3 regions of the Kitasatospora sp. MAP12-44 genome follow, and region 3 is predicted to be linked to each of the others. Evidence: riboswitches for the same ligand, from Rfam matches in the RefSeq annotation. Region 3 holds a riboswitch; each other region holds the start of a gene.
What was found. Region 3 has a riboswitch for magnesium ahead of P3T34_RS35395 (divalent metal cation transporter). Riboswitches for the same ligand answer to the same signal wherever they lie in the genome.

Region 1: another riboswitch for magnesium. It lies ahead of P3T34_RS03210 (hypothetical protein); the one in region 3 lies ahead of P3T34_RS35395 (divalent metal cation transporter).
Region 2: another riboswitch for magnesium. It lies ahead of P3T34_RS21030 (divalent metal cation transporter); the one in region 3 lies ahead of P3T34_RS35395 (divalent metal cation transporter).

The regions. Positions count from the first base shown of each region.
Region 1 is NZ_JARZAE010000004.1:458,452-464,274, reverse strand. Features, by position in the region: gene P3T34_RS03225 (transposase) at 1-32, shown strand, start outside; gene P3T34_RS03220 (hypothetical protein) at 93-359, opposite strand; gene P3T34_RS03215 (VOC family protein) at 409-777, opposite strand; gene P3T34_RS03210 (hypothetical protein) at 846-1,226, opposite strand; M-box (ykoK) riboswitch at 1,606-1,787, opposite strand; M-box (ykoK) riboswitch at 2,008-2,192, shown strand; gene P3T34_RS03205 (hypothetical protein) at 2,470-2,616, shown strand; gene P3T34_RS03200 (divalent metal cation transporter) at 2,613-3,368, shown strand; gene P3T34_RS03195 (hypothetical protein) at 3,399-3,995, shown strand; gene P3T34_RS03190 (universal stress protein) at 4,125-4,559, shown strand; gene P3T34_RS03185 (ATP-binding protein) at 4,668-5,672, shown strand; gene P3T34_RS03180 (SCO5389 family protein) at 5,662-5,823, shown strand, end outside.
Region 2 is NZ_JARZAE010000004.1:4,501,699-4,507,521, reverse strand. Features, by position in the region: gene P3T34_RS21045 (hypothetical protein) at 1-45, shown strand, start outside; gene P3T34_RS21040 (metalloregulator ArsR/SmtB family transcription factor) at 49-384, shown strand; gene P3T34_RS21035 (DUF6126 family protein) at 381-533, shown strand; M-box (ykoK) riboswitch at 611-787, shown strand; gene P3T34_RS21030 (divalent metal cation transporter) at 1,088-2,728, shown strand; tRNA gene P3T34_RS21025 (tRNA-Leu) at 2,880-2,963, opposite strand; gene P3T34_RS21020 (DUF3662 and FHA domain-containing protein) at 3,379-4,251, shown strand; gene P3T34_RS21015 (FHA domain-containing protein) at 4,264-4,803, shown strand; gene P3T34_RS21010 (protein phosphatase 2C domain-containing protein) at 4,902-5,823, shown strand, end outside.
Region 3 is NZ_JARZAE010000004.1:7,759,560-7,765,382, forward strand. Features, by position in the region: gene P3T34_RS35375 (maleylpyruvate isomerase family mycothiol-dependent enzyme) at 1-335, opposite strand, end outside; gene P3T34_RS35380 (MFS transporter) at 425-1,699, opposite strand; gene P3T34_RS35385 (ATP-grasp domain-containing protein) at 1,906-3,108, shown strand; gene P3T34_RS35390 (GNAT family N-acetyltransferase) at 3,185-3,715, shown strand; M-box (ykoK) riboswitch at 3,819-3,995, shown strand; gene P3T34_RS35395 (divalent metal cation transporter) at 4,304-5,823, shown strand, end outside.

The DNA of each region.
Region 1 (5,823 bases), 7.3 Mb from region 3:
AGTGGGCCAACGACCCACTCCTGCCTACTTAATTGGAACGGTAGTACAGGGTCATCTCTGCCTCCGTACGGGTGCGTGGGTTCGGGGGGCGTTCAGTTGCTGCCGTGCCAGCCGGCTTCGATGCGGTGGCTGCCGTCGGGGCCGGTGACGGTGCGCCAGTGGGCGTGCAGCTGAACCGCCTTGCGGGCAGGGGCGGTTGTGCGCTCGGGAGCGGGGGTGTCGAGGAGGCGGAGGATGCTGTGGTCGAGGGGGTTGTCGCTGATCCTGCGCGGGAAGGCGGTCAGGAAGGCGCGCAGGCCGCCCCGGGCATGGGTGGCGGGGAACGGGCTGCGGGACTGGAACGCGGCGAAAACGGACATGGGAACGTCACCTCCGGGGAGCGGCGTGCGGTTGGGGTGCGCGGGAGGGTCAGGGCGCGGGTTCGAGGAACTCCAGCAGGTTGCCGACCGGGTCCTGGCTGTAGAAGCGGCGGCTCGGAGGGAGGGAGTCGTCCCAGACGACCGGGGCTCCGTGTGCGGCGACGCGTTCGGCGAGGGTGTCGATGCCGCTGACGCGCAGTCCCGGGTGGGCTTTGGTGGTAGGGCGGAAGTGGTCCTCGATGCCGAGGAAGAGCTGGACGCGGCCGTCGTCGGCGGCGAACCAACAGCCACCGCGGCTGGAGAGTTGGGGCGGCTTGGGGATTTCGGTCATGCCGAGTGCGCCGGTGTAGAAGGCACGCAGCGCGTCCTCGCTGCCGGGGGGCGCGGTGAGCTGGACGTGATCGAGTGAGACGAGCACGGGAGTGTCGCCTTTCGGGTCGAAGGGCTGGTGGGCCAGGCCTGCGGTGGTGGTTGCGGCTCAGAGACTCAGCGGCGCGGGGGCATGGTGCCCGGGCCGTCCGGGCCTGAGCTCTCGGCCTGCTTGGCGATGCCGGCGGTGGCTGACGCGGGCAGGTCGAGATGCTGGGCAAGCCACTCGGGGCGGTGGCCCTGGAGGGCCAGCAGGTAGGCGGCGTGCACCCGGGCGTCGTAGGCGACGTCGGGTGAGGTGGTGGCTGCGAAGTCGCGGGCGTCCATGAGGTAGAGCCGGGAGATCCCGTCGTGCAGGGTCAGGCGGAGGCAGCCGCGGGCCGTGGGCGCGGGTGCTCGGTCGGCTTGCGACGCTGCCGGCGTCGGCTGTGCGGTGGTGTGCCGCGCGGGGAGTGCGTCTCTACGGCGGATCGTCCGCAGCAGCCGGGAGAGGCCCAAGCCGGTGTTGGTGGTCTCGCGCGTCGTGGTGCGCGGCCGCCGAGCGGTCTGGTTGAACGTCAGGCTGGTGATGGTGAACCCCCTGGAGTGCCAAGGCTGTTGCCACGGCTGTTGGGAGGCACGCGCAGCGTTCGGACGCCCCGGTCGACTCGGTTGGGACCGTCCGAGTCGAGGTGGGGCGAACCGCGGGCATGGCGCAGAGGCCGACCGTGTGGGAACGGGTCAGCGCGTGCCGGAGTGAAGCGAGGACAAGCGGACGGGGGGCCGTTTGTGGCCCGGACTACTGCAACTCGAATCCATGTCTCTCGCCTCCTTCCGGCCGGGACGCACAGCGGTGCGCCGAATCGACACGGCAAGGAGCGGACCGGCCCGAATGGCCGGCTCACCCCAACTCGTCAGAGCTTTGGCACGTCACGGCGTGATCCCTGCTGCCTCAGCGAGCGGGAAGCCACTTGGGATCAACCCTTAGGTCGGGAAGATCTGTCCTGATCCGGAGCGTCTCTCGACGGGTGGGATCAGTGGCCTGTGTCCATGACGACGCCTCACCGAACGAGGTGCCTTCTTAAAACCCACATCGACTATAGACCGCCGATCGGGTTGCGCAACCCCCGCGCAGGTCGATCCTGACACTTCTCTGACAGTCGGGTGCCCTTCCGGGCGCCGCGGATTCCGGCCTGGTCAGAAGCCTGATCGTGTCAGTTGCCCAGGCCTCGCAGCTGCGAAAAGAAGGTGAAAGGGCGGACTTGACAGGCAGTCAACGAGGAGGGCCATACTGTGCGACGTGACACCTCGTTCGGTGAGGCGTCTGCACGGATACAGGCCACTGACCCGACGACGTCGAGAGACGCCCAGGGTCAGGACAGGTCTCCTCGGATTAAGGGGTGACCCCAAGTGGCTTCCCGCTCGCGCAAGTTGCGGGCGGGATCACGCCGTGCAGTGTCGAAACTCTTACGTGAGGGGTGTCCGCCAAGAGCAGCCCGTGGCCGAGCCTGGTCCTGTGCTGCCCGGGGGCCCCGGCTGCCCGCCGGGGGTCGGTCCGGCCTGCTCGCACGTCCTTCACCTTCACCCGTAGCCGTCCCGGACCCGCTCCGCGGACGCCGCGGGTGCGGATGCGGGTGCGGGTGCGGTTCACGCTGCGCTCAAGGCTGCTGCCACCACCTGCCCCGGCCCCGACCCTTCGACGTGCCCGAGTACGGGCGTGTCTTCAGCCTGCCTGCAGGCATTTCGCAGGAGGAGATTCGACATGGCCTTCAACAGCACCCGTTCCGCCCCAGGGCACGGCCCCGATGACCCGGTGGCCGGCGCCCCGGCCACCTCGGCGGTGATGGACAGCGCGCACGTCGGCGACATCGTCGGCGCGCTGGGCACGATCAAGGCCACGCCCGGTTGATCTTCGAGCGCTTCGGCAGGTTCTGGGGCGCCTTCTCCGTCGGTGACCTGTTCCTGGTCAACTCCCTCACCATCGTCACCGAGTTCATCGGCGTCGCACTCGCACTCAACTACTTCGGCATCCCCAAGTACGTCTCGGTGCCACTGGCTGCGGTCCTGCTCTTCGCCGTCGTGGCCGGTGGGTCCTTCCGCCGCTGGGAGCGCTTCCTGTTCGCGCTGATCGCGCTGAACATCGTCATGCTCCCGATGGCCCTGATGTCGCACCCCAAGGTGGGCGAGACCGCGGCCGGTTTCGTCCCGCAGTTCCCCGGCGGCCTCAACTCCACGCTCCTGCTGATCATCGTCGCCATCGTCGGCACCACCGTCGCGCCCTGGCAGCTGTTCTTCCAGCAGTCCAACGTGGTCGACAAGCGCATCACCCCGCGCTGGATCCGCTACGAGCGCGCCGACCTGTGGATCGGCATCGCCGTCGTCATGATCGGCGGCGTCGCGATCATGGCCACCTCCGCGTTCGTCTTCAAGAACACCGACCTGTTCGGCCAGTTCGCCGACGCGGGAGCCGTCGCCGACGGCCTCAAGACCCACGGCAGCCACGCGCTGGGCTCGCTCTTCGCGATCGTCCTGCTCGACGCCGCGCTCGTCGGCGCCAACGCCGTCAGCCTCGCCACCACCTATACCCTCGGCGACACCCTCAAGAAGCGCCACTCCCTGCACTGGAAGCCTTCCGAAGCCCCGATCTTCTACGTCGGCTAGCCCATCCTGATCGGCATCTCGGCCACCATCATGCTCGTCTCCGACGCGCACCTGCAGGGCCTGATCACCCAGGGCGTCCAGGCGCTGGCCGGCGTCCTTCTCCCCTCCGCCACCGTCTTCCTGGTCCTGCTCTGCAACGACCGTGCGGTGCTGGGGCCTTGGGTCAACACCGTCAAGCAGAACATCGTCGCCGGCGTCATCGTCTGGGTGCTGGTCCTGCTCTCGCTGGCTCTGACCGCCGCGACCGTCTTCCCCGGCCTGACCACCGCCCAGCTGGAGACCGGCTTCGCCGTCGGCGCCGGCATCGGGCTGCTCGGCGGCACGTGCGTCGCCCTGCGCTCCCGCAGCTCCGCCAACGCGGCAGCCGAGGCGGCGTTCGCCGCAGTCGACCTGACCGATATCGACCTGACCAATATCGAGCGGCTCGACACCGCACCGCTGACGCGCGCCGAGCGCAAGGACCTGCTGGAGGCCGACCGGATGGCCTGGCGGACTCCGGCTCTCGAGACCCTGCCCAAGCCGCAGTTCTCCCCGCTGCGCAAGGCCGGCCTGCTCACCCTGCGCGGCTACCTGCTGATCGCCGTGATCCTGGTGATCGTCAAGGTCGTCCAGCTGTACACGGGCTGACCACGACGGCCTGACGTAACAGGCTTTGACGGTAACGGGCTTTTTTGACGGTAGCGGACTGGGGCGTGGCGGGCGTGAGGGGGCCGCCACGCCCCAGGCTCGTACTCGCTCCGCGTTGGGAGGCTATCCATGCCGACGACATCCGCTCGGCGCCCTTGCCCTGAACAGCGGGTGCTCGTCCTGGTGGGCTTCAACGGCAGCCCGCGAGGAGACCGGGCACTCGCCTACGCCGCCGGCCACGCCGCACGCACGGGAGCCGATCTGCTGCTCCTGGCCGCGGACGAGGACCCCGCACTGTGGCCCACCCACGTCCGGCGGCGCGATCAACGGGTCCAGGCACTGCTGCGACAGGCCGAAGCCGTACTCGCGGGACTGGACGTCCGGTGGCGGATGCAGATCAGCGATGCCGCTCCGAGCGCGGCCCTGCGCGACTGCGCGCGCCGGTGCCACGCCGACCTGATCGTCGTCGGCGCCTCCACGGCCCGCTGGCGTCGCCTGCTCTCCCACCGGGTGGGCGCCGCGCTCGCCCGCGATGCCCCGGCGCCGATCCTCGTCGTGCCCTGATCGGCAGATCTCAAGCACGGTGCCATCCGGTCGGCTTGACAGAGTGTCATGGATGGCCGACAGTAACTAATGTAAATGGATGTCATTTTCGTTAGGAGTTCGAGCGCCGTGAAGGTTGCGTTCGTGGGGAAGGGCGGCAGCGGCAAGACCACGCTCTCCGCGCTGTTCGCCCGCAGGTTGGCCGCCGACGGCGGGACCGTGGTGGCGGTGGACGCCGACATCAACCAGCATCTCGGGGTCGCCCTGGGGCTGGACGAAGACGAGGCCGCGCGGTTGCCGGGCATGGGCGGCCGCCTCACCGAGATCAAGGAGTACCTGCGCGGCACCAATCCGCTGATCCGGTCGGTCGCTGCCATGGTCAAGACGACGCCGCCCGGTCGCGGCTCGCGCCTCCTGCGGCCCGGCGGCGGCGATCCGATCCACCGGGAGCTGGCGCGCGAGGTGGCGGGTGTGCGGCTGATGGCGGCCGGTGCCTTCACCGAGGAGGATCTAGGTGTCGCCTGCTACCACTCCAAGGTGGGCGCGGTGGAGCTGTATCTGAACCACCTGGTCGACCTGCCCGGCGAGTACGTGGTCGTCGACATGACGGCCGGCGCCGACTCCTTCGCCTCGGGCATGTTCACCCGCTTCGACCTGACCTTCATCGTGGCCGAGCCCACCCGCCAGGGAGTGTCCGTCTACCGGCAGTACCGCGACTACGCGGCCGAGCACCAGGTGGCGCTCGCCGTGGTCGGCAACAAGGTCACCGGGCCCGCCGATGTGGACTTCCTGCGCGAGCAGGTCGGGGGCGACCTGCTGGTCTGCCTGGAGCACTCGCCCTACGTCCGTGCGCTGGAGCAGGGGCGGTACGCCGAGTTGAACCGGCTGGAGCCCGCGAACCTGGCCGCCCTGGACCGGCTGCGCGCGGCGGTGGACGCCCGGCCGCAGGACTGGGAGGCCTTCCAGTCCCAGGCCGTGGCCTTTCATCTGAAGAACGCGACGGCCTGGGCGAACCGGGCCACCGGCGAGGATCTGGGCGCCCAGGTCGACCCGGGCTTCGTCCACGGCCCGACCGCCCTTTCCGCATCCCTTGTCCATCAGCCCCGCCAGGAATGGAACTCGAATGTCGCTTGATGTCTCCCCGGCTCTGCTGGCCCGCGCCGAGCGTGGAGAGGTCGACGAATCCGACTTCGTCGACACCGTCCGCACCTCCCTGCCGTACGCGTACCAGCTGATCGCCGGGCTCAGCACCGAACTGGCCGCAGGAGAAGCGCCGTTCGCCGAC
Region 2 (5,823 bases), 3.3 Mb from region 3:
ATCGCCCTCCCGCACACCCCCGAAGAGGAACGCGGAGAGGACTGACCCGTGCCCGTCCCGCCCTACCAGGCCAAGGCGGAGTTCTTCCGCACGCTCGGCCACCCCGTCCGGATCCGCGTGCTCGAACTGCTCCAGGACGGACCGCGACCGGTGCGCGAGCTGCTCACCGAGATAGACGTCGAGGCCTCCAGCCTCTCCCAGCAGCTCGCTGTGCTGCGCCGCACCCAGCTGGTGAGCGCGACCCGGGACGGCAACACCGTGGTGTACGCGCTGAGCACCCCCGACGTCGCCGAGCTGCTGCGCGCCGCGCGGCGGATCCTCACCGACCTGATCACCGATCAGGGACCGTTGCCGGACCAGCTGAACAGGACCGCCGCCCGATGAGCGATGCCCAGCCCGCCGCCAACCCGCAGGCGACCAAGGACGAGAAGAGCAAGCGCAAGGCGATGCTGGTGCGCGCGTTGATCTACATCGCCGCAACGCACGTCTGGGCGGCATTCCTGATCCTGCTCTTCACTCTCGGCAAGCACTGACCCCCCCTCAAAGTAAAGATTCCATAAATACGTAGAACCCGATCTGACACAGGGTCTACGCTTAGTGAGGTTTCAAGAGGGCACCTCGTTCGGTGAGGCGTCTTCACGGACACAGGCCACTGATCCCACCCGTCGAGAGACGCTCCGGATCAGGACAGATCTTCCCGACCTAAGGGTTGATCCCAAGTGGCTTCCCGCCCCAGAGGGGGGATCACGCCGTGGAGTGCCAAAGCTCTGACGAGTTGGGGTGTACCGGTCCTGCGGACCGGTCCGCTCCTTGCCGTGTCGATATCGCGCACTCGATGCGCACCGACCGGGAGGAGGCGAGAGACATGGATGCGAGTTGCAGTAGTCCGGGCCATAAACGGCCCCCCGCCCGCCTGTCCTCGCTTTTCTCCGGCACGCGGTAACCACCTCCCCTGCGCGCATTCCTGACGCGTCATCCATTCCCGCACGGCCGATCGCCGTGACGGGTCGCCATGCCGCGCGCCCGTAGGGCTGATAGCTGCCGCGTGCCCCCCGACCGCCCTGACCGGGCACCTGGGAGGCACGTCATGACCGACACGACCCTGACCACCAGCGCGCCGACGCGCGCCGCCGTTCTCGACGACGCGCACGTGGGTGACATCCGCGGTGCGCTGGGCAGCATCCGGCTGGACGACACCGCGCCGCGCACCGGACTGTCCGCGAAGCTGAAGACCCTGCTGGCGATCATGGGCCCGGGCCTGATCGTGATGGTCGGCGACAACGACGCCGGCGCCTTCGCCACCTACGGCCAGGCCGGCCAGAACTACGGCACCCACCTGCTGTGGACCCTGCTGCTGCTGGTCCCCGTCCTCTACGTCAACCAGGAGATGGTGCTGCGCCTGGGCGCGGTCACCGGGGTCGGCCACGCCCGGCTCATCCTGGAGCGCTTCGGCAAGTTCTGGGGCGCCTTCTCGGTCATCGACCTCTTCCTGCTCAACGCCCTCACCCTGGTCACCGAGTTCATCGGCATCACGCTGGCCGCCGGCTACCTGGGCCTGCCCAAGACCGCCGCCGTCGTGCTGGCCGCCGCGATCATCATCGCCTCCGCCTTCACCGGCTCCTTCCAGCGCTTCGAGCGGATCGCCATCGCACTCTGCGCGGGCTCGCTGCTGCTGATCCCCATCTACTTCCTGGTCCACCCGAAGACCTCGCAGATGGCCCACGACTTCGTGGTGCCGAACATGCCCGGCGGCACCGGCTCGCTGGCCACCGTGATGCTGCTGATCATCGGCATCGTCGGCACCACCGTCGCCCCCTGGCAGCTCTTCTTCCAGCAGTCGTACGTCATCGACAAGCGGATCACCCCGCGCTTCATGAAGTACGAGAAGGCCGACCTGTGGATCGGCATCCTGATCGTGGTGATCGGCGCGGCCGCCCTGATGGGTGCCTCGGCCACCGCCTTCGCCGGCACCGCCGCCCAGGGCAACTTCACCGACGCCGCCGGAGTCGCCCACGGCATCGCCGCCCACGCCGGCAAGGTCGCCGGCGTGCTGTTCGCGATCGCTCTGCTGGACGCCTCGATCATCGGCGCCTTCGCCGTCTCGCTCTCCACCGCCTACGCCATCGGCGACGTCTTCGGCATCAAGCACTCGCTGCACCGCGGCGTCGCCGGCGCCAAGGGCTTCTACGCCGTCTACGCCGCGCTGGTCGTCCTGGCCGCCACCGTCGTCCTGATCCCCGGTTCGCCGCTGGGCCTGCTCACCGAGGGCGTCCAGACCCTGGCCGGCGTCCTGCTGCCGTCCGCCTCGGTCTTCCTGCTGCTGCTCTGCAATGACAAGCAGGTCCTCGGCCCGTGGGTCAACGGCCCCAAGACCAACGCCTTCACCTCGGCCGTCGTCGGCGTCCTGGTCACCCTCTCGGTGATCCTGACCGCCTCCGTCCTCTTCCCCCACATCACCGCCGCGACGATCCTGCAGATCATGGCCGGCTGCGGCGTCGCCGGGGTGCTGGCCACCGGCTACTCCTTCACCCGCAAGCGCACCGCCACCAACGAGGACCCCATCGATCGCACCGGCCGCGACGAGTGGCGGATGCCCCCGCTGGAGACCCTCACCAGGACCACCGTCTCCACCGGCTACAAGATCGGCATGGGCGCCCTGCGCGGCTACCTGTTCGTCGCGATGATCCTCGTCGTCATCAAGATCATCACCCTCGCCCTCAACGGCTGAGCATCGAACACAGAAGGCCGGTCGGACCGAGAGCATCGGTCCGACCGGCCTTGCGCCCGCTTCGGCGGGAGCGCGATCCCAGTGGGAACGCAAAAGGAACGGGCCCCATCCTCGCGACCTGAGTCACTTGGATGGAGCCCGTTCCGCACTGTGCGCGAGGGGGGAGTTGAACCCCCACGCCCTTTCGGGCACTGGAACCTGAATCCAGCGCGTCTGCCTATTCCGCCACCCGCGCATGGGTGATGTCGTAGATGCTAACCGATCGTCCGGATGATTTCGAATCGGTTTGGACCCGCTTCTCGATCTTCCGTCCGGCTTCGGCTCCCTCTCGGTCGCCCCTTCCGACATGAGAAACATTAGCACGCTCCACGGGGAACCTACGAATCCCTTCCCCCAGCCGACCTGCACAGCTCTCCGGGGGCCGCCACTCGAACGACTCGGCGCCGGGGCGGCCCAGGGGTGAGGGCCCCGCCCAAGGGGTACTCCTTGGCCACCGGGCGCACCCGTACGAAGGGGTGTGCGCAAGCCCACCCCCGGGCTCGGCCCGGCCGGGGAACCGTACAGATGGCCCGCGCGTGGATACGATCAGTACGGAAGTACCGCAATCAAGCCCGAGCAGTACCTCGAGATCCCTTGGAAGGGGGTGCCCCGTGGGAGTCCTGAAGAAGTTCGAGCAGCGACTCGAGGGTCTCGTGAACGGCACCTTCGCCAAGGTGTTCAAGTCCGAGGTCCAACCCGTGGAGATCGCCGGAGCGCTGCAGCGCGAGTGCGACAACAACGCCACGATCTGGAACCGCGACCGCACCGTGGTGCCCAACGACTTCATCGTCGAGCTCAGCCCGCACGACTACGAGCGGCTCAGCCCGTACGCGGGCCAGCTCGGCCAGGAGCTGTCGGGCATGGTCCTGGAGTACGCGGAGGCCCAGCGCTACGGCTTCCTCGGCCCGCTCCAGGTCAACCTCGAACGCGCTGACGACCTGGACACCGGCCTGTACCGGGTGCGCAGCCGCACGCTGGCCACCGAGACCCCCGAGCCCCCGGCCCAGCCGCCGCAGGAGCGCCAGCCGCAGGCCGGCTACGGCCGCGGCCCGGTCACCGAGGCACCCGGCGCACCGTGGCAGCAGGGCGGCTCACCGACGTACGCGGGGGCGGCCCCGCCGGTCCCGAGCACGCCCCCCGCGATGCCGCCGATGCCCCCCGCCGGCAACGTCCGCCCGTTCCCCGGCTCCGGCACGGGCGCCAACACGCGCCGCTGGATCGAGGTCAACGGCACCCGCCACCAGATCACCGGCACCGCCTGCGTGCTGGGCCGCTCCACCGAGGCCGATGTCCGGATCGACGACCCCGGCGTCTCCCGCAAGCACGCCGAAATCCGTCCCGGCACCCCCGCGATGGTGCTCGACCTCGGGTCCACCAACGGCATCGTGGTGGACGGACAGCACACCCAGCGCGCTACGCTCCGCGACGGCTCGCGGATCGTCGTGGGCAGCACGACGATCATCTACCGACAGGTCGAAGGGTAGGGCGGGGTACCGGTGTCAGAACTGACTCTGACAGTCATGCGGCTGGGTTTCCTGGCGGTGCTGTGGCTGTTCGTCATCGTTGCGGTGCAGGTGATCCGCAGCGACATGTTCGGCGCCAAGGGCACCGCCAAGGGGGGCGGTCGGCGCGCGGCCGGCGCCGCGAGCACCGCGGCCGCGGGCACCCCGGCGCCGCGTCAGCCGCAGCAGGCGCCCGCGCCCCGTGACGCCACCCAGCAGCTGGGTCGCGGCCGCCGTGGCGCGCCGACCCAGCTGGTCGTGGTCGAAGGTTCACTGACCGGCACGACCGTGGCGTTGCAGGGCCAGACCATCACGCTCGGGCGCGCGCACGACTCCACCATCGTGCTCGACGACGACTACGCGTCGTCGCGTCATGCCAGGATCTACCCGGATCAGGCTGGGCAGTGGACCGTGGAGGATCTAGGCTCCACCAACGGCACCTATCTGGACCGGCAGCGGCTGACCGTGCCGACACCGCTCCAGCCGGGCATGCCGATCCGTATCGGCAGGACCGTCATCGAACTGCGGAAGTAGTAGCGCATGAGGGACAGCACCCCGTCCATGACCAGCCGGGACGGCAGCCACGCTGCTGCCGCTGCCGTGCGCGAGGCCCAGAGGGGGGCACGCACAGAATGAGCCTCGTGCTGCGGTTCGCCGCCGGATCCCACAAGGGGCTGATCCGGGAGGGGAACGAGGACTCCGGCTTCGCCGGCCCGCGCCTGCTGGCCGTGGCCGATGGCATGGGTGGGGCGGCGGCCGGCGAGGTCGCCTCCTCCGAGGCCCTCAGCTCGATCGTCTCGCTGGACGAGGCCGACCTCCGCGCCGACCTGCTGACGCTGCTCAGCGACGCCGTGCACGGCGCCAACGAGCGACTGCGCGTCATGGTCGAGCAGGACCCGCAGCTGGAGGGCATGGGCTGCACCCTGACCGCGCTGCTGTGGACCGGCGAGCGGATGGGCCTGGCGCACGTCGGCGACTCGCGCGCCTACCTGCTGCGGGACGGCTCGCTGACCCAGATCACCCAGGACCACACCTGGGTGCAGCGCCTGGTGGACGAGGGCCGGATCACCCCGGAGGAGGCCGAGACCCACCCGCAGCGCTCCCTGCTGATGCGCGCGCTGGACGGGCGCGGCCAGGTCGAGCCCGACCTGTCGATCCGTGAGGTCCGGGCCGGCGACCGCTACCTGATCTGCTCCGACGGCCTGTCGGGCCCGGTCAGCCACCAGACCCTGGAGGAGACCCTCGGGAGCTACTACGCCCCCGAGCAGACCGTCCAGGAGCTGATCCAGCTCGCGCTGCGCGGCGGCGGGCCGGACAACATCACCTGCATCGTGGCCGACGTCATCGAGGTCGGTGCCACCGACACCCTCAGCGGGCAGTTCGCCAGCGTCCCGGTGGTGGTCGGCGCGGTCGCCGAAGGCCCGCACGGCACGGCCACCGACCACGCGATCATCGACACCCCGGCCGGCCGCGCCGCGGGTCTCGGCCGCCCGCAGCCGCCCGCCCCGCCCGGCGCCTTCGGCCCGGCCGACGGCTACCAGGGCGGCTACGAGC
Region 3 (5,823 bases):
GCCGCCAGGTCGGTGGCCGCGAAGGTCTCGGCGGCCAGCGCGGCGCTCGCAGCCAGCCAGTCGGGGTAGCCGGCGTCCTCGGCGGGCAGCTGCAGGTCCACCTCGCGGCTGGTCGGCGGCTGCTGCGGCAGCTTGCTCAGCAGGGTGGAGAACCAGCGGTGCACGCTGCCGGTGTGGCGGACCAGGTCGGTCAGCGTCCAGCCGGGGCAGCTGGGGACGGTCGTCGTGAGGTCGGCGTCCTTGAGCAGGGCCACGAAGTGCTCGGCCTGCGCCGCGACGGCCGCGCGGTGGTCGATCGGGTCGGCGGTGGGCTCTGCCTGCGGCGATGCGTTCACGGTGGGGTGCCTCCTGAGGGTGTCCGGCCTGGCGTCGGTGCCGGGTCGCGGCACCGGTTGGCAGCCTGCCACACGGCCGCGGCCGGGCGTCAGCCACCTACGCCGCCACCCACGCCGCCACCTACGTCGACGGCCCGTCCGTCCGCCTCCCGCGCCGCCTGGCCCCGCGCCGCCTGGTCCCGCCCGGCGCGCGGGACGGCCGGCAGCACGGTCAGCGCCCCGAGGAGTGCGATCGCCGCCGTCACCGCCCACAGCAGCGGCGCCGAGCGGGCGTAGAGGAAGCCGCCGAGCACCGGCCCGACCGCTTGGCCGAGGGTGTGCGCCAGCCCGTCGGCGGCCTGGTAGCGGCCGCGCAGGTGGGGCGGCGAGAAGGCGGCCGGGTAGGCGGAGCAGATGGGGGAGTAGACGATCTCCCCGAAGGTCCACAGCAGCACGGTCAGGATCAGCAGGGCCCGGCTGTCCGCCAGCCCGGTGCCGGCCATCCCGGCGCCCATCAGCAGCATGCCGACCGCGATCACCCGGCGGGGTCCGCGGCGCTCGGTCCAGCGGGTCAGCGGCAGCTCGACCAGCACGCAGACGGCTGCGTTCAGGCCCAGCAGCAGCCCGTAGAAGCCGTTGCCGAAGCCGTGCCGGGCCACGTGCAGCGGCAGCGTCACGGTGGACTGCCCGTAGACGACCGTCCCCGCGACCATGGTCGCCAGCAGCAGGCAGTAGCGGCCGTCCCGGAAGACGTCGCGGTAGCCGCCGGTGGCGCGGGGCACCGTCGACGGCGCCGGCTTGGCCGGCCGGGTGCCGGCGGGCAGCAGCAGCGCCAGCGCCCCGAAGGCGAAGGAGGTGAGCGCGTCCCCGACGAAGAGCAGCGGGTAGGAGCGCGCGCTGAGCAGGCCGCCCACCAGCGGGCCGACCGCCATGCCGAGGTTGATCGCCAGCCGCAGGACGGCGAACGCGGTGACGCGCTGCTGCTCGGGCACCACGTCCACCAGCAGGGCGCCCGCGGCCGGCCGGTAGAGCTGGGCGAACACCCCGACCACGGCGACCAGCGCGGTGGTCGCCCAGATCCCGTGCACCAGCGGCACGGCCAGGGTGGCCAGACCGCTGCCGGCCATCGACACCACGATGGCCGCCCGCCGCCCGTAGCCGTCCGCGACCGCCCCGCCGACGGCGTTGCCGACGAAGCCGCCCAGGCCCGCGACGCCGACCGCCATGCCCGCCTGGAACGCGGAGTAGCGCTGGCCCGTCAGGTAGAGCACCAGGAAGACGCTGAGGAAGTTGCCGAACTTATTGGCGAACATGCCGGCGAAGATGATCCAGGCCGGGCCGGGTAAGCGGGCCAGCCTGGTCCGAAGGGCCAGCGGGGAGTCCATACGGCGCCTCCGGGGGACGGGGTGGCGGGCGGCGCGACTGTTTCGACTGTACGGCCGATCGGCCCGACTCGGGTTCGACTCGGCTTCGAAGAAAGTGATCTGACGGATCGTCTGCTCCGGTCGATGGTGAGCGGAACGGGCTGGTCCGCCTCGGCGGCGGCTGCCATGCTGGCCTCCCGGACCGGCCCCAGAAGGAGGAGATCGCCGTGCGGCCCAGGCTGATGATGGTCGGGGGGTTCGCCGAGGCCTACCGCGCGGCGGTGGCCTGCGGGTTCGAGCTGACCGTGGTGCAGAACAGGACCGACCTGACGCCGGAGGACATCGCGCTGCTGGACCGGCTGATCACCTCCCCGATCAACGCCCCGATCGTGGTCGACCTCGCCGAAACCCTGCACCGCGCCGAGCCGTTCGCGGCGGTGGTCTCCTTCCAGGAGCACGGTGTGCTGAACGCCGCGCTGATCCAGCAGCGCCTGGGGGTGCCCGGCAACCCGCTGCGACCGGTCGAGCTGACCCGGGACAAGGGCCGGATGCGCGAGCACCTGCGGGAGCGCGGACTGGCCACCGTCGAGCATCTGACCACCACCTCGGCGGACGAGGTCCGCGCCTTCGGGGAGAAGGTCGGCTGGCCGGTGATCCTCAAGCCGATCGGCGGTTCGGCGAGCCGGCAGGTGCACCGGCTGGGCGGGCCGGGGGAGGTGACGGCGGCTCTCGCGGACAACCTGGCGGTCAATCCCGGGCTGCCGGTGATCGTCGAGGCGTTCGCGGTGGGCCCGGAGGTGAGCGTCGAGGCGGTCAGCTGGGAGGGACGCCACCGGGTGCTGGCCGTCACGGACAAGCTCACCACCGGCGCGCCGCACTATGTCGAGACCGGGCACACCATGCCGTCCCGGTTGCCGGGGGAGCGGATCGCGGCGGCCGAGCAGGCCACCGTCGACTTCCTGGACTCGATCGGGCACCGCTACGGCCCCTCGCACACCGAGGTGATCGTCACCGCGGACGGCCCGGTCATCGTCGAGTCGCACACCAGGACGGGCGGGGACCGGATCTTCGAACTGGTCGAACTGGTCACCGGGGTGGACATGTTCGCCGCCGTGCTGGCCGGCTTCGCCGGGGCCTTCCCCGACCACGTGCTCGCCGGCCCGCCGCCGCGCGGTGCCCAGGGCGGCGCCGCCATCCGGTACTTCGACGTCGGCGCCGGGACGGTCGGTGCGGTGCACGGCCTGGCGCAGGCCGAGCGCAGCCCCGGCGTGCTGCGGGTGGAGAGCGGCCTCGCGGTGGGCAAGGACGTCCCGCCGCTGCGGATGTCGCACGACCGGCAGGGCTACGTCCTGGCGGTGGGCGCCAGCGCGGAGGAGGCTGCCGAGCGGGCCGCGGCCGCGGTGCGGCTGATCAGGGTCGACCTGGTCTGAGCGTCGTCCGAGTCTCGCCTGAGTGGCCCCGGAAATCCGGTGGACAGCTCCGCGTGGCTGGATGCACCATCCGCCTGTGACAGAACAGAGCGACTCCAAGTGCGTGCGCCTCGTCCAGCTCGCGCCCACTGTCCTGACCGCGCTGCTGGACGGCGATCTCGCGCAGGCGAGCGCCCGGGCCGGCCTGACGCTCACCGACTTCTTCCTGACCGAGGACGCCCGCTGGCTCTGGCAGCTGAGGCTCGACCAGATCGCCGGTGACCCGGGCAGTGCCCGCTGGGTCGCCCGGGCGGCGGTGGCCGAGCCGGACGGCGTCGTGGTGGGCTACGCCGGGTTCCACGGACCGCCGGACCCGGCGGGCATGGTGGAGGTCGGCTACTCGGTGGCGCCCGACCACCGCCGCCGGGGCTATGCCCGCGCGATCCTCGCCGAGCTGCTGCGCTGGGCGGCCGCCGAGTCGGGGGTGCGCACGGTGCGGGCCTCGATCAGTCCCGACAACACCGCCTCGCTGGCCACGATCGCGGGCTTCGGCTTTGTCGATGCCGGCGAGCAGTGGGACGAACTGGACGGCCGTGAGCTGCTGTTCGAGCGTCATCGGGAGGCGTAGGCGGCTCGGGGGGCGGCGTCGGCGCCACCCAAGAGAAAGGTCAAGGATAGGTAAATATGGCAAGTGTATGGGCGGGGAGGGTTTAAGCTGGTCGAGGTTTTGCAAGGCACCTCGTTCGGTGAGGCGTCTTCACGGACACAGGCCACTGATCCCACCCGTCGAGAGACGCTCCGGATCAGGACAGATCTTCCCGACCTAAGGGTTGATCCCAAGTGGCTTCCCGCCTCAAAGGCAGGATCACGCCGTGGAGTGCCAAAGCTCTGACGAGTTGGGGTGTACCGGCCGTTTTCGGCGTGCCGGTCGCTCCTTGCCGCGTCGATATCGCGCCGTTGAAGGCGCACCGACCGGAAGGAGGCGAGTGACATGGATTCGAGTAGCAGCAGTAGTCCGGGCCATAAACGGCCCCGCACCCGCCCGTCCTCGCTGTCCACCGGCACGCGGTAACCACCTTCTCTGCGCGTAACCACGCCAAGTCCCCAGCACCGTACGGCCTTTGGTCGTAGCGGCGAGCCCGGGCCGCGCGTTCGCAGGGCGGATTGCTGCTGCGTGCCCTCACCGCCCCCGAGAGGGGCCCGGGAGAGACCCGCCATGACCAACGCCACGCTCGACCCCACCGCGACCACCCCGCGCGCCGCGGTCCTGGACGACGCCCACATCGGCGACATCCAGGGCGCGATGGGCACCATCAAGCTCGACGACCACGGCGAGCGCCGCGGCCTGTCCGCCAAGCTCAAGACCCTGCTGGCCATCGTCGGCCCGGGCCTGATCGTGATGGTCGGCGACAACGACGCCGGCGCCTTCTCCACCTATGGCCAGGCCGGCCAGAACTACGGCACCCACCTGCTGTGGACGCTGCTGCTGCTGGTCCCCGTGCTCTACCTCAACCAGGAGATGGTGCTGCGCCTGGGCGCGGTCACCGGCGTCGGCCACGCCCGACTCATCCTGGAGCGCTTCGGCAAGTTCTGGGGCGCGTTCAGCGTCATCGACCTGTTCCTGCTCAACGCGCTGACGCTGGTCACCGAGTTCATCGGCATCACGCTGGCCACCGGATACCTGGGCCTGCCCAAGGTCGCCTCGGTGGTGCTGGCCGCCGCGATCATCATCGCCTCCGCCTTTACCGGCTCGTTCCGCCGCTTCGAGCGGATCGCCATCGCGCTGTGCGCGGGCTCGCTGCTGCTGATCCCGATCTACTTCCTGGTCCACCCGAAGGCCTCGCAGATGGCCCACGACTTCGTGGTGCCGAACATGCCCGGCGGCGCCGGAGCCCTCTCCACCGTGATGCTGCTGATCATCGGCATCGTCGGCACCACCGTCGCCCCCTGGCAGCTCTTCTTCCAGCAGTCGTACGTCATCGACAAGCGGATCACCCCGCGCTTCATGAAGTACGAGAAGGTCGACCTCTGGATCGGCATCGCCATCGTCGTCATCGGCGCGGCCGCCCTGATGGGCGCCTCGGCCGCGGCCTTCGCCGGCACCGACGGCTTCAGCCACTTCACCGACGCGGCCGGCGTGGCCAAGGGCCTGGAGGCCCACGCGGGCAAGCTGGTCGGCGTGCTGTTCGCGATCGCCCTGCTGGACGCCTCGATCATCGGCGCCTTCGCCGTCTCGCTCTCCACCGCCTACGCCATCGGCGACGTCTTCGGCATCAAGCACTCGCTGCACCGCGGCGTCGGCAACGCCAAGGGCTTCTACGCCGTCTACGCCGCGCTGGTCGCCGCCGCCGCCACGATCGTGCTGATCCCCGGCTCGCCGCTCGGCCTGCTCACCCAGGGCGTCCAGGTGCTGGCCGGTGTGCTGCTGCCCTCCGCCTCGGTCTTCCTGCTGCTGCTCTGCAACGACAAGCAGGTGCTGGGCCCCTGGGTCAACGGCCCCAAGATCAACGCCTTCACCTCGTTCGTCGTCGGCGTCCTGGTCACCCTCTCCATCATCCTGACCGCCTCCGTGCTGTTCCCGAACATCACCGCCGCCGCGATCCTCGACATCATGGCCGGCTGCGGCGTGGTCGGCGTCCTGGCCGCCGGCTACGCCTTCACCCGCAAGCGCACCGCCACCATGGAGGACATCGACCGCACCGGCCGCGACAGCTGGCGGATGCCCCCGCTGGAGAC